3 regions of the Streptomyces sp. NPDC058877 genome follow, and region 3 is predicted to be linked to each of the others. Evidence: riboswitches for the same ligand, from Rfam matches in the RefSeq annotation. Region 3 holds a riboswitch; each other region holds the start of a gene.
The links. Region 3 has a riboswitch for thiamine pyrophosphate ahead of thiO (glycine oxidase ThiO). Riboswitches for the same ligand answer to the same signal wherever they lie in the genome.
Positions count from the first base shown of each region.

Region 1 (3,268 bases), on a different contig from region 3:
GGTGGGGTTTCCGTCCTTGATCGAGCCGGGTAGCAGGCCGGGGCCGGCGCCGCGAAGCCGATGGCCGGGACCGTCTACGAGATCCACACCGACCGACCGCGAAACCAGTGTGCTCCGGCACCCTTCAAAGGGTTCACGACGGCTGCGGCGCGCCCGTCGGGGAACCGGCGGTCATTCCGCGGGATCGTGAGAACCGGGTGGCGACGGCCCGGACGGCCCCGGACGATTACCGCCGGAGGCCGCAGCCCCTGGGAACTGGGAAGTGTCTGCGACACTGGTAGCACCATGCCCAAGCCCGGAGAACTCACTTTCGTCGCCCCCCGCGGAGCCAAGAAGCCGCCGCGGCACCTGGCCGACCTCACGCCCGCCGAGCGGAAGGAGGCCGTCGCCGCGATCGGCGAGAAGCCGTTCCGCGCCAAGCAGCTGTCCACGCACTACTTCGCGCGGTACGCGCACGACCCCGCCGAGTGGACCGACATCCCGGCCGCCTCGCGGGAGAAGCTGGCCGGAGAGCTGCTGCCCGATCTGATGTCCGTGGTGCGACACATCTCGTGCGACGACGACACCACCCGCAAGACCCTGTGGCGGCTGCACGACGGCACGCTCGTGGAGTCGGTGCTCATGCGCTACCCGGACCGGGTGACCATGTGTATCTCCTCGCAGGCCGGCTGCGGCATGAACTGTCCGTTCTGCGCGACCGGGCAGGCCGGCCTCGACCGGAACCTGTCGACCGCCGAGATCGTGCACCAGATCGTGGACGGGATGCGGGCCCTGCGCGACGGCGAGGTGCCCGGTGGCCCGGCGCGGCTCTCCAACATCGTCTTCATGGGCATGGGCGAGCCGCTCGCCAACTACAAGCGTGTGGTCGGGGCGATCCGCCGGCTCACGGACCCCGAGCCGGACGGGCTCGGGCTGTCGCAGCGCGGCATCACCGTCTCCACCGTCGGTCTCGTGCCGGCGATGCTCCGCTTCGCCGACGAGGGCTTCAAGTGCCGCCTCGCGGTTTCGCTGCACGCCCCGGACGACGAGCTGCGCGACACCCTCGTGCCCGTCAACACGCGGTGGAAGGTGCGGGAGGTCCTGGACGCGGCCTGGGAGTACGCCGAGAAGTCCGGGCGCCGGATCTCCATCGAGTACGCCCTCATCCGGGACATCAACGACCAGGCGTGGCGGGGCGACCTGCTCGGCCGGCTGCTCAAGGGCAAGCGGGTGCACGTCAACCTGATCCCGCTGAACCCGACGCCCGGGTCGAAGTGGACGGCGTCGCGGCCGGAGGACGAGAAGGCCTTCGTCGAGGCCATCGCCCGCCACGGGGTTCCGGTGACCGTTCGGGACACCCGGGGGCAGGAGATCGACGGTGCCTGTGGACAGCTCGCGGCAGCCGAGCGCTGACCTTGTAGTCTGAGCTCGAACACATCTCCATATTCCGACAGGGGAGCGCCACAGCGCTGAGAGTGCGGTCACCGTAGGACCGCAGACCCTCTGAACCTCGCCCAGGTCATTCTGGGTAGGAAGTTCGGTCGTAACTCAAGCTGTTGCGCCCTGCCCGCGTCCGGCCTCCGCCGGGTGCGGGCGGGGCCGCGTCTCTTCCTGGTCACGCCCAGGAGGAAAACCAGTGAGCATCAAGAAGGCCGCTGCCGTCGCGTTCGTCGCGGCGCTCGGCGTCACCGGCCTCGCCGCGTGCGGCACCGAGGACGCGGGGAGCACGGCGGGCAAGACCGACGCGCCCGCGCCCAAGACCGTCACCCTCGTGAGCCACGACTCCTTCAACGCCTCCGAGGAGGTGCTGGCGGAGTTCACGAAGCGGACCGGCTTCAAGGTCAAGGTCCTCAAGAGCGGTGACGCGGGCGAGGCCGTCAACAAGGAGATCCTGACCAAGGGCTCCCCGCAGGGCGACGTCTTCTTCGGCGTCGACAACACGCTGCTGTCCCGCGCCCTCGACAACGGGATCTTCGTCCCGTACCAGGCGAAGGGCCTGGACCGGGTGCCGGCGGCGTACCAGCTCGACGAGGAGCACCGGGTCACCCCGATCGACTCCGGCGACATCTGCGTCAACTACGACAAGGCGTACTTCGAGGGCAAGAAGCTGGCGCCGCCGGTGACCTTCGACGACCTGGCGAAGCCGGAGTACAAGGACCTGCTGGTGGTCGAGAATCCCGAGCGGTCCTCCCCGGGCCTGGGCTTCCTCCTCGGCACGGCCGCCGCCTACGGCGACGAGGGCTGGCCCGAGTACTGGAAGAAGCTGAAGGCCAACGGCGTGAAGACCGTCGACAGCTGGGAGCTCGCCTACAACCAGGAGTTCTCCGGCTCGGCCGGCGGCAAGCAGGCCAAGGGCGATCGGCCGCTCGTGGTGTCGTACGCCTCCAGCCCGCCGGTCGAGGTGCTCTACGGCGAGCCGCAGCCGAAGGTGGCCCCCACCGGGGTCTCCACCGGCACCTGCTTCCGGCAGACCGAGTTCGCGGGCCTGCTGAACGGGGCGAAGAACCCCGAGGGCGGCAAGGCGCTGATCGACTTCCTGATCTCGAAGGAGTTCCAGGAGGACATGCCGCTCCAGATGTTCGTCAACCCGGTGGTGCAGGACGCGGCGCTGCCGGAGCTCTTCACCCAGCACGGCGTGGTCATCGAGAAGCCGGAGACCATGGCGCCCGAGAAGATCGCCGAGAAGCGTGACCCGTGGATCCAGCAGTGGTCGTCGCTCGTCCTGAAGTAGGACGGGGCGTCCGGGGGAACGCGACGCGGCTGGGGCTGATGGCCCTGCCCGTCGCGTTCTTCGGGGTCTTCTTCGCCTGGCCCGTCGTGTCCATCGTGGACCGCGGACTGCGACCCGACGGCGTCTGGCGACTTGGACGGATCGGCGAGACCCTGAGCCGACCGGACATCCTCGACGTGCTCGGCTTCACCGTGTGGCAGGCGTTCGCCTCCACCGGACTCACCCTGCTCGTCGCCCTGCCGGGGGCGTACGTCTTCGCCCGCTTCGACTTCCCCGGCAAGGGAGTGCTGCGGGCCGTCGTCACGGTGCCGTTCGTGTTGCCGACCGTCCTGGTCGGCACGGCGTTCCTGGCGCTCGTCGGGCGGGGCGGGCTCACCGACGAACTGTGGGGGCTGCGGCTCGACACGACGGTGTGGGCGATCCTGCTGGCGCACGTCTTCTTCAACTACGCGGTCGTCGTGCGGACCGTCGGCGGCCTCTGGTCCCAGCTCGATCCCCGTCAGGAGGAGGCCGCCCGGGTGCTCGGGGCTTCCCGCTGGGCGGCCTGGCGGACGGTGA
Region 1 is NZ_JBHYMF010000120.1:15,067-18,334, reverse strand. It holds gene rlmN (23S rRNA (adenine(2503)-C(2))-methyltransferase RlmN) at 286-1,392, shown strand; TPP riboswitch at 1,422-1,532, shown strand; gene ACFW2Y_RS24535 (thiamine ABC transporter substrate binding subunit) at 1,616-2,710, shown strand; gene ACFW2Y_RS24530 (ABC transporter permease) at 2,749-3,268, shown strand, end outside.
Region 1: another riboswitch for thiamine pyrophosphate. It lies ahead of ACFW2Y_RS24535 (thiamine ABC transporter substrate binding subunit); the one in region 3 lies ahead of thiO (glycine oxidase ThiO).

Region 2 (3,268 bases), on a different contig from region 3:
CGCTGTTGGCCACCGTCCCCATGCTGCTCTGCGCGATGGAGAAGAGCAGCAGGAGCGGCAGGGCCGCACCCGCATACGCGAGGACCAGCGTGTTCACGACCGAGGCGATGTGGTCGCGGCCGATCCTGATGCCGGCCCGGTAAAGGCCGCGCGGACCCATGCCCGGATCCGCCTGGTGCAGTTCCCAGACGGCAGAGGTCTGGGTCACCGTCACGTCGTCCAGTACGCCGAGCGAGCCGATGATGACCCCGGCCAGCAGCAGACCGGACATGTCGATCTCCGGGTACAGGCCGTGGATCAAACCGGTGTTGTCATCGGTGTTCCCGCTGAGCGCGGCCCAGTCGATGAAGAGCGAGCCGAGCAGACCGATCAGCAGCAGCGAGATCAGCGTGCCGAGCACCGCGACCGAGGTGCGGGCCGACAGGCCGTGGCACATGTAGAGCGCGATCAGCATGATCGCACTCGACCCGACCACCGCCACGACCAGTGGATTCGATCCCTGCAGGATGGCCGGCAGGATGAAGAGCGTCAGCACCAGGAAGCTCACGGCCAGCGCGATGAGCGCCATCACCCCCCGCATCCGGCCGACCACCACGACCGCCACGGCGAAGATGCCGGCGAGGAGTGCCATCGGCAGTTTCCGGTTCACATCGGTCACCGAGTACTGCAGGTCGTGCGGGGCGTCAGGGGCGTACGCCACCACCACGCCCTGTCCCTCGTGTAGTTGGCGCGGCGCGTCCGGCTGCACGATCTCGACGAAGGTGCGCCCCTCGTCCGGGCCGGTGGTCACCTTCACGGTCGCCTTCTTGCACTGCCCCTGTTGCGCGTTGACCGCCTCGCGGCCCTCCGGCGTGGAGGTGTCGCCGGTCGGCGGGACCTGGGCGGCGTTCACGTCCGCGCAGTCGACGCGCTCGACGGAGACGACCTCGCCCTGTTGGGTCTGCCGGTCGAAGCCGACCCCGGTGCGCTCGTGCGCCGGGGTGCCGCCCGGCCACAGGACCACCAGCCCCACCGCGACCGCGGTGGCGAAGGGGATCAGAACCGCGGCGATCACCTTGCGCAGATGCCGTGAGACGGGCTCGGCGGGACCGTGGCCGTGGGCGTGGGAGTGCCCGTGGCCATGAGGTTCGGGGGTGCGCTGGGGGGAAGTCACCGACCGATCATCGCAAGAACGCGCGGGGGCCCACTGTTCAGCACGCCCGGAATGACGCTAGCGTGGTGCCACCTTTGCACACGCGGGAGCTCGGAGCACCGGGCTGAGAGGGCGCTGATCACCGTACGTACGGACCGATGTCCGTACGGGAAGAGGCTGCGCCGACCGCCGAACCTGTTACCGGGTAATGCCGGCGTAGGGAGATCGGTCTCATGACCATTCAGGATGCACGCACGCCTGCCTCCGACCAGAACGACCAGGGCGAGCGCACGCCGGGCTGGCACAAGGGGTACATCGAGGGCTCCCGCCCCGACCTCCGGGTGCCCGTCCGGCAGGTGCACCTCACCAACGGCAAGGACGTCACCCTGTACGACACGTCCGGTCCGTACACCGACCCCGCCATCGACACCGATGTCCGGCGGGGCCTTTCCCCGCTGCGCGAGAACTGGATCATCGCGCGCGGCGACACCGAAGAGTACGCGGGCCGTCCGGTCCGCCCCGAGGACGACGGCATCAAGCACACCTCTCCGCGGGGCGGGGGGCTGAAGAACCTCGATGCCGTCTTCCCCGGCCGCCCGCGCCTGCCGCGCCGGGGACGGGAGGGGCAGGCGGTGACCCAGCTCGCGTACGCCCGCCGGGGTGAGGTCACCCCGGAGATGGAGTACGTGGCGATCCGCGAGAACGTCTCCCCCGAGGTCGTACGGGAGGAGATCGCCGCGGGCCGCGCCGTCTTGCCGGCGAACGTCAACCACCCGGAGATCGAGCCGATGATCATCGGCAAGCGGTTCCTGGTGAAGGTCAACGCCAACATCGGCAACTCCGCCGTCACCTCCTCCATCGAGGAGGAGGTGGAGAAGATGACCTGGGCGACCCGCTGGGGTGCCGACACGGTCATGGACCTGTCCACCGGTCGCAACATCCACACCACCCGCGAATGGGTGCTGCGGAACTCGCCCGTGCCGATCGGAACCGTGCCGCTCTACCAGGCGCTGGAGAAGGTCGACGGCAAGGCCGAGGAGCTGACCTGGGAGATCTACAAGGACACGGTCATCGAGCAGGCCGAGCAGGGCGTCGACTACATGACGGTGCACGCCGGCGTGCTGCTGCCCTACGTGCCGCTCACCGCACGCCGCAAGACCGGCATCGTCTCCCGCGGTGGTTCGATCATGGCTGCTTGGTGCCTCGCGCACCACAAGGAGAACTTCCTCTACACGAACTTCGAGGAGCTCTGCGAGATCCTGGCGGCGTACGACGTCACCTACTCGCTCGGCGACGGCCTGCGTCCCGGCTCGATCGCGGACGCCAACGACGATGCGCAGTTCGCGGAGCTGCGCACGCTGGGTGAGCTGAACACGATCGCCAAGCGGCACAACGTGCAGACGATGATCGAGGGCCCGGGCCACGTCCCGATGCACAAGATCAAGGAGAACATCGACCTCCAGCAGGAGATCTGCGAGGAGGCGCCGTTCTACACGCTCGGCCCGCTCACCACGGACGTCGCGCCCGCGTACGACCACATCACCTCGGGCATCGGCGCGGCGATGATCGCCTGGTGGGGCACCGCGATGCTCTGCTACGTCACGCCCAAGGAGCACCTGGGCCTGCCGAACAAGGACGACGTGAAGACGGGCGTCATCACGTACAAGATCGCGGCGCACGCGGCCGATCTCGCCAAGGGGCACCCGGGCGCACAGGAGTGGGACGACGCGCTCTCGGACGCGCGGTTCGAGTTCCGTTGGGAGGACCAGTTCAACCTGGCGCTCGACCCGGACACCGCGCGGGAGTACCACGACGAGACGCTTCCCGCGGAGCCCGCGAAGACCGCGCACTTCTGTTCGATGTGCGGTCCGAAGTTCTGCTCGATGAAGATCAGCAGGAGCATCACCGAACAGTTCGGCGGGGAAGCGGACGCCACCCCGGAGGAGATCGAGGCCGGGATGCTGGAGAAGTCCAAGGAGTTCGCGGCGAGCGGCAACCGCGTCTACCTGCCGCTGGCGGACTGACCCGGACACGGCGCCGCCCCTGAGGTCCTCGTCCCCGGGGCGGCGTTTCGCCGTTCGTCGCCCGGGCGCGTCGCGAAGCCCCTCACCGGCCCGTCCTCCGGGCGGACGGAGT
Region 2 is NZ_JBHYMF010000005.1:69,885-73,152, reverse strand. It holds gene ACFW2Y_RS02565 (YibE/F family protein) at 1-1,153, opposite strand, end outside; TPP riboswitch at 1,226-1,372, shown strand; gene thiC (phosphomethylpyrimidine synthase ThiC) at 1,366-3,156, shown strand.
Region 2: another riboswitch for thiamine pyrophosphate. It lies ahead of thiC (phosphomethylpyrimidine synthase ThiC); the one in region 3 lies ahead of thiO (glycine oxidase ThiO).

Region 3 (3,268 bases):
CCGGCAGGCTCTCGTCCGGAGTGAAGAGCCACTCCAGCATTTCCTCGTCGGTGAAGCCGTCGTCCCGCAGCAGGGTCAGGGTCCCGGACAGTCCCTTGACGACCTTGTCGCCCTGGATGAAGGCGGCGGGTACTTGCAGGGCGTTGTTCGGTCCGCGGCGCACGGCGATGAGCTGGCCTTCCTTGACCAGCTGCCGCACGCGCGTCACCTCGACATCGAGCATCTCCGCGATGTCGGGCAGGTAGAGCCAGGCGGGGACGAGAGCATCGATCTTTACGTCAATCTCGGTCACGGGACAAGCCTGCCATCCCGGACTGACGGCCGGTAGTCGGGCCCTACCGTGCCGCCGCCTTCAGGGGGACGCCGGGGTCGGCGGCGCGCTCCGGGTCGACGGGCACGGCCGCCTCGATGAGCCGGCGGCCCTGCGCCAGGTCGCGGGGGCGGCCGACCGCGAGGAGGGCCACCGGCACCCCGTCCCGCAGCCAGAGCACGGACCAGGACGCGTCGGCGGGGTCTCCGCGCCACAGCATCCCGTCGGCGCCCTCGTGGTGTCCCGCGTACTGGACGAAGCGTCCGAACTGCTCGGACCAGAAGTACGGCACCGGGTCGTAGGGCGCGTCGTCGGCGCCGGTGATCGCCGCGGCGACCGTGCGCGGGCCCTGGAGGGCGTTGTCCCAGTGGTGGACGAGGAGGCGCCTTCCGTAACGGGCCGAGGGAAAGGAGGCGCAGTCCCCGACCGCGTACACGTCGGGCAGGGAGGTGCGCAGGCGGTCATCGGCGGTGACGGCGCCGTCCGGGTCGAGGGCGATGCCGGAGCCGGTGAGCCAGTGCGTGGCGGGGCGGGCACCGATGCCGACCACGACGGCGTCGGCGGGGAGCTCCCGGCCGTCGGCCAGGACGACGCGGCCGGGCCGGACGGCGTCCACGCGCGCGCGGGTCAGGAGGGCGGCGCCGCTCTCCCCGTACCAGGCGGCCATCGGAGTGGCGACCTCGGCGGGCAGGACCCCGGCGAGCGGCCGGTCGGCGGCTTCGACGACGGTGACGGCGCAGCCCGCCCCGCGCGCGGCGGTGGCGAATTCGGCGCCGATCCAGCCGGCGCCGACGACCACGACGGAACGACGGTGCTCCAGGACGGGGCCGAGGCGCACGGCGTCATCGAGGGTGCGCAGCAGGTGGACCCCCGGGACGCCTTCGGCGCCGGGGAGGGTGACGGGGTGGGCGCCGGTGGCGATGACCAGGGTGTCGTACGCGACGGGTCCGGACTCGGTGTCGATCTGGTGGTCGGTGGCGCGCAGTCCGGTGACGTCGAGGCCGAGGCGGAGGTCGATCCCGAGGTCTTCGAAGTCGACCTCGAAGGCGGAGCCCTCGGCCTTGCCGAGGAGGACCGCCTTGGAGAGCGGGGGCCGGTCGTAGGGCTGGTGGGGTTCGGCCCCGATGAGGGTCACGGGGCCGGTGAAGCCCTGCTCGCGCAGGGCGACGGCGGTCTGGACGCCCGCCATTCCGGCGCCGACGATCACGACGTGCTGCTGGGCCTGCTTCTGCTCGCTCACCCGCCCACCCTATGCATCTAACGATTCATCAGAAAAGTGAGGGGGCGGGAGGGTCTGTGGCCCTCCGACCGCGTCGGGCTAGTCTGACGGGCGTAAAGCACTCGCGGGAGCCCGGACGACCGGGCTGAGAGGGAGGCTGGGACGGCCTCCGACCGTACGAACCTGATCCGGGTCATGCCGGCGAAGGGAGGGGCTGGACGCCCATGCGTTCTTCCGATGTCCTCGTGGTCGGGGGCGGCATCATCGGCCTGGTCACGGCCTGGCGGGCCGCACAGCGCGGACTGCGCACCGCCGTCGTCGACCCCGATCCGGGCGGCGGGGCCGCGCAGGTCGCGGCCGGGATGCTCGCCGCCGTCACCGAACTGCACTACGGCGAGGAGACCCTGCTCGGGCTCAACCTCGCCTCCGCCGCCCGCTACCCCTCGTTCGTCGCCGAGCTGGAGGACCACACCGGCCATGACGTCGGCTACCGCGCCTGTGGCACCCTCGCCGTCGCGCTCGACGCCGATGACCGCGCCCACCTGCGCGAACTGCACGCCCTCCAGACCCGCTGCGGTCTGGTCTCGGAATGGCTCAGCGGCCGGGACTGCCGCCGACTGGAGCCGATGCTGGCACCCGGCGTCCGGGGCGGACTCCGGGTCGACGGCGACCACCAGGTCGACCCGCGCCGGCTGACCGCCGCGCTCCTCCTCGCCTGCGAACGGGCCGGGGTCGTCTTCCACCGCACCCTCGCGGAGCGGCTCGCGGTGGTGCGGGACCGGGCGCGCGGCGTGGTGCTCGCCGGTGGCGGGGAACTGGCGGGCGACCAGGTCGTGCTCGCCGCGGGCAGCCTCAGTGGACGTCTGGCAGGCGTTCCGGAGGAGGCACTGCCGCCGGTCCGCCCCGTGAAGGGCCAGGTCCTGCGGCTCCGGGTGCCGGCCGCGTACGCCCCCTTCCTCTCCCGCACCGTCCGGGCCGTCGTCCGCGGCAGCCACGTCTACCTGGTGCCCCGCGAGAACGGCGAGCTCGTGGTCGGCGCCACCAGCGAGGAACTGGGCTGGGACACGACGGTGACGGCGGGCGGGGTGTACGAGTTGCTGCGCGACGCCCATGAGCTCGTCCCCGGCATCACCGAACTGCCGCTCACCGAGACCCGGGCCGGACTGCGCCCCGGATCCCCGGACAACGCGCCGCTGCTCGGCCCCAGCGCCCTGCCGGGCCTCCACCTGGCCACCGGCCACTACCGCAACGGGGTCCTGCTGACGCCCGTCACCGGCGACGCCCTGGCGGAGGTGCTCACCACGGGCGCCCTGCCGGACGAGGCACTCCCCTTCGCCCCCCGCCGTTTCTCTCCCGCACACCAGGAGCAGCCCGCATGAACGTGTCCGTGAACGGAGAGGCCCGCGAATTCACGGGTCCCCTCTCCCTCGACGTCCTGGTCGCCACCCTGACCACGGCCCCCTCCGGGGTCGCGGCGGCGCTCAACGAGACGGTCGTGCCGCGCGGTGCGTGGGCCACGACGCTCCTCGGCGAGGGCGACCGGGTGGAGGTTCTCACCGCGGTGCAGGGGGGTTGAGCGCGATGTCCGACGACGCGTTCGTCCTCGGCGGCACGGAGTTCTCCTCCCGGCTCGTCATGGGCACCGGCGGCGCCCCCAGCCTCGACGTGCTGGAGCGCGCCCTCGTCGCCAGCGGCACGGAGCTGACCACCGTCGCCATGCGGCGCCTGGACCCCACGGT
Region 3 is NZ_JBHYMF010000114.1:18,790-22,057, reverse strand. It holds gene ACFW2Y_RS23935 (Rv2175c family DNA-binding protein) at 1-292, opposite strand, end outside; gene ACFW2Y_RS23930 (NAD(P)/FAD-dependent oxidoreductase) at 336-1,499, opposite strand; TPP riboswitch at 1,644-1,756, shown strand; gene thiO (glycine oxidase ThiO) at 1,754-2,908, shown strand; gene thiS (sulfur carrier protein ThiS) at 2,905-3,105, shown strand; gene ACFW2Y_RS23915 (thiazole synthase) at 3,111-3,268, shown strand, end outside.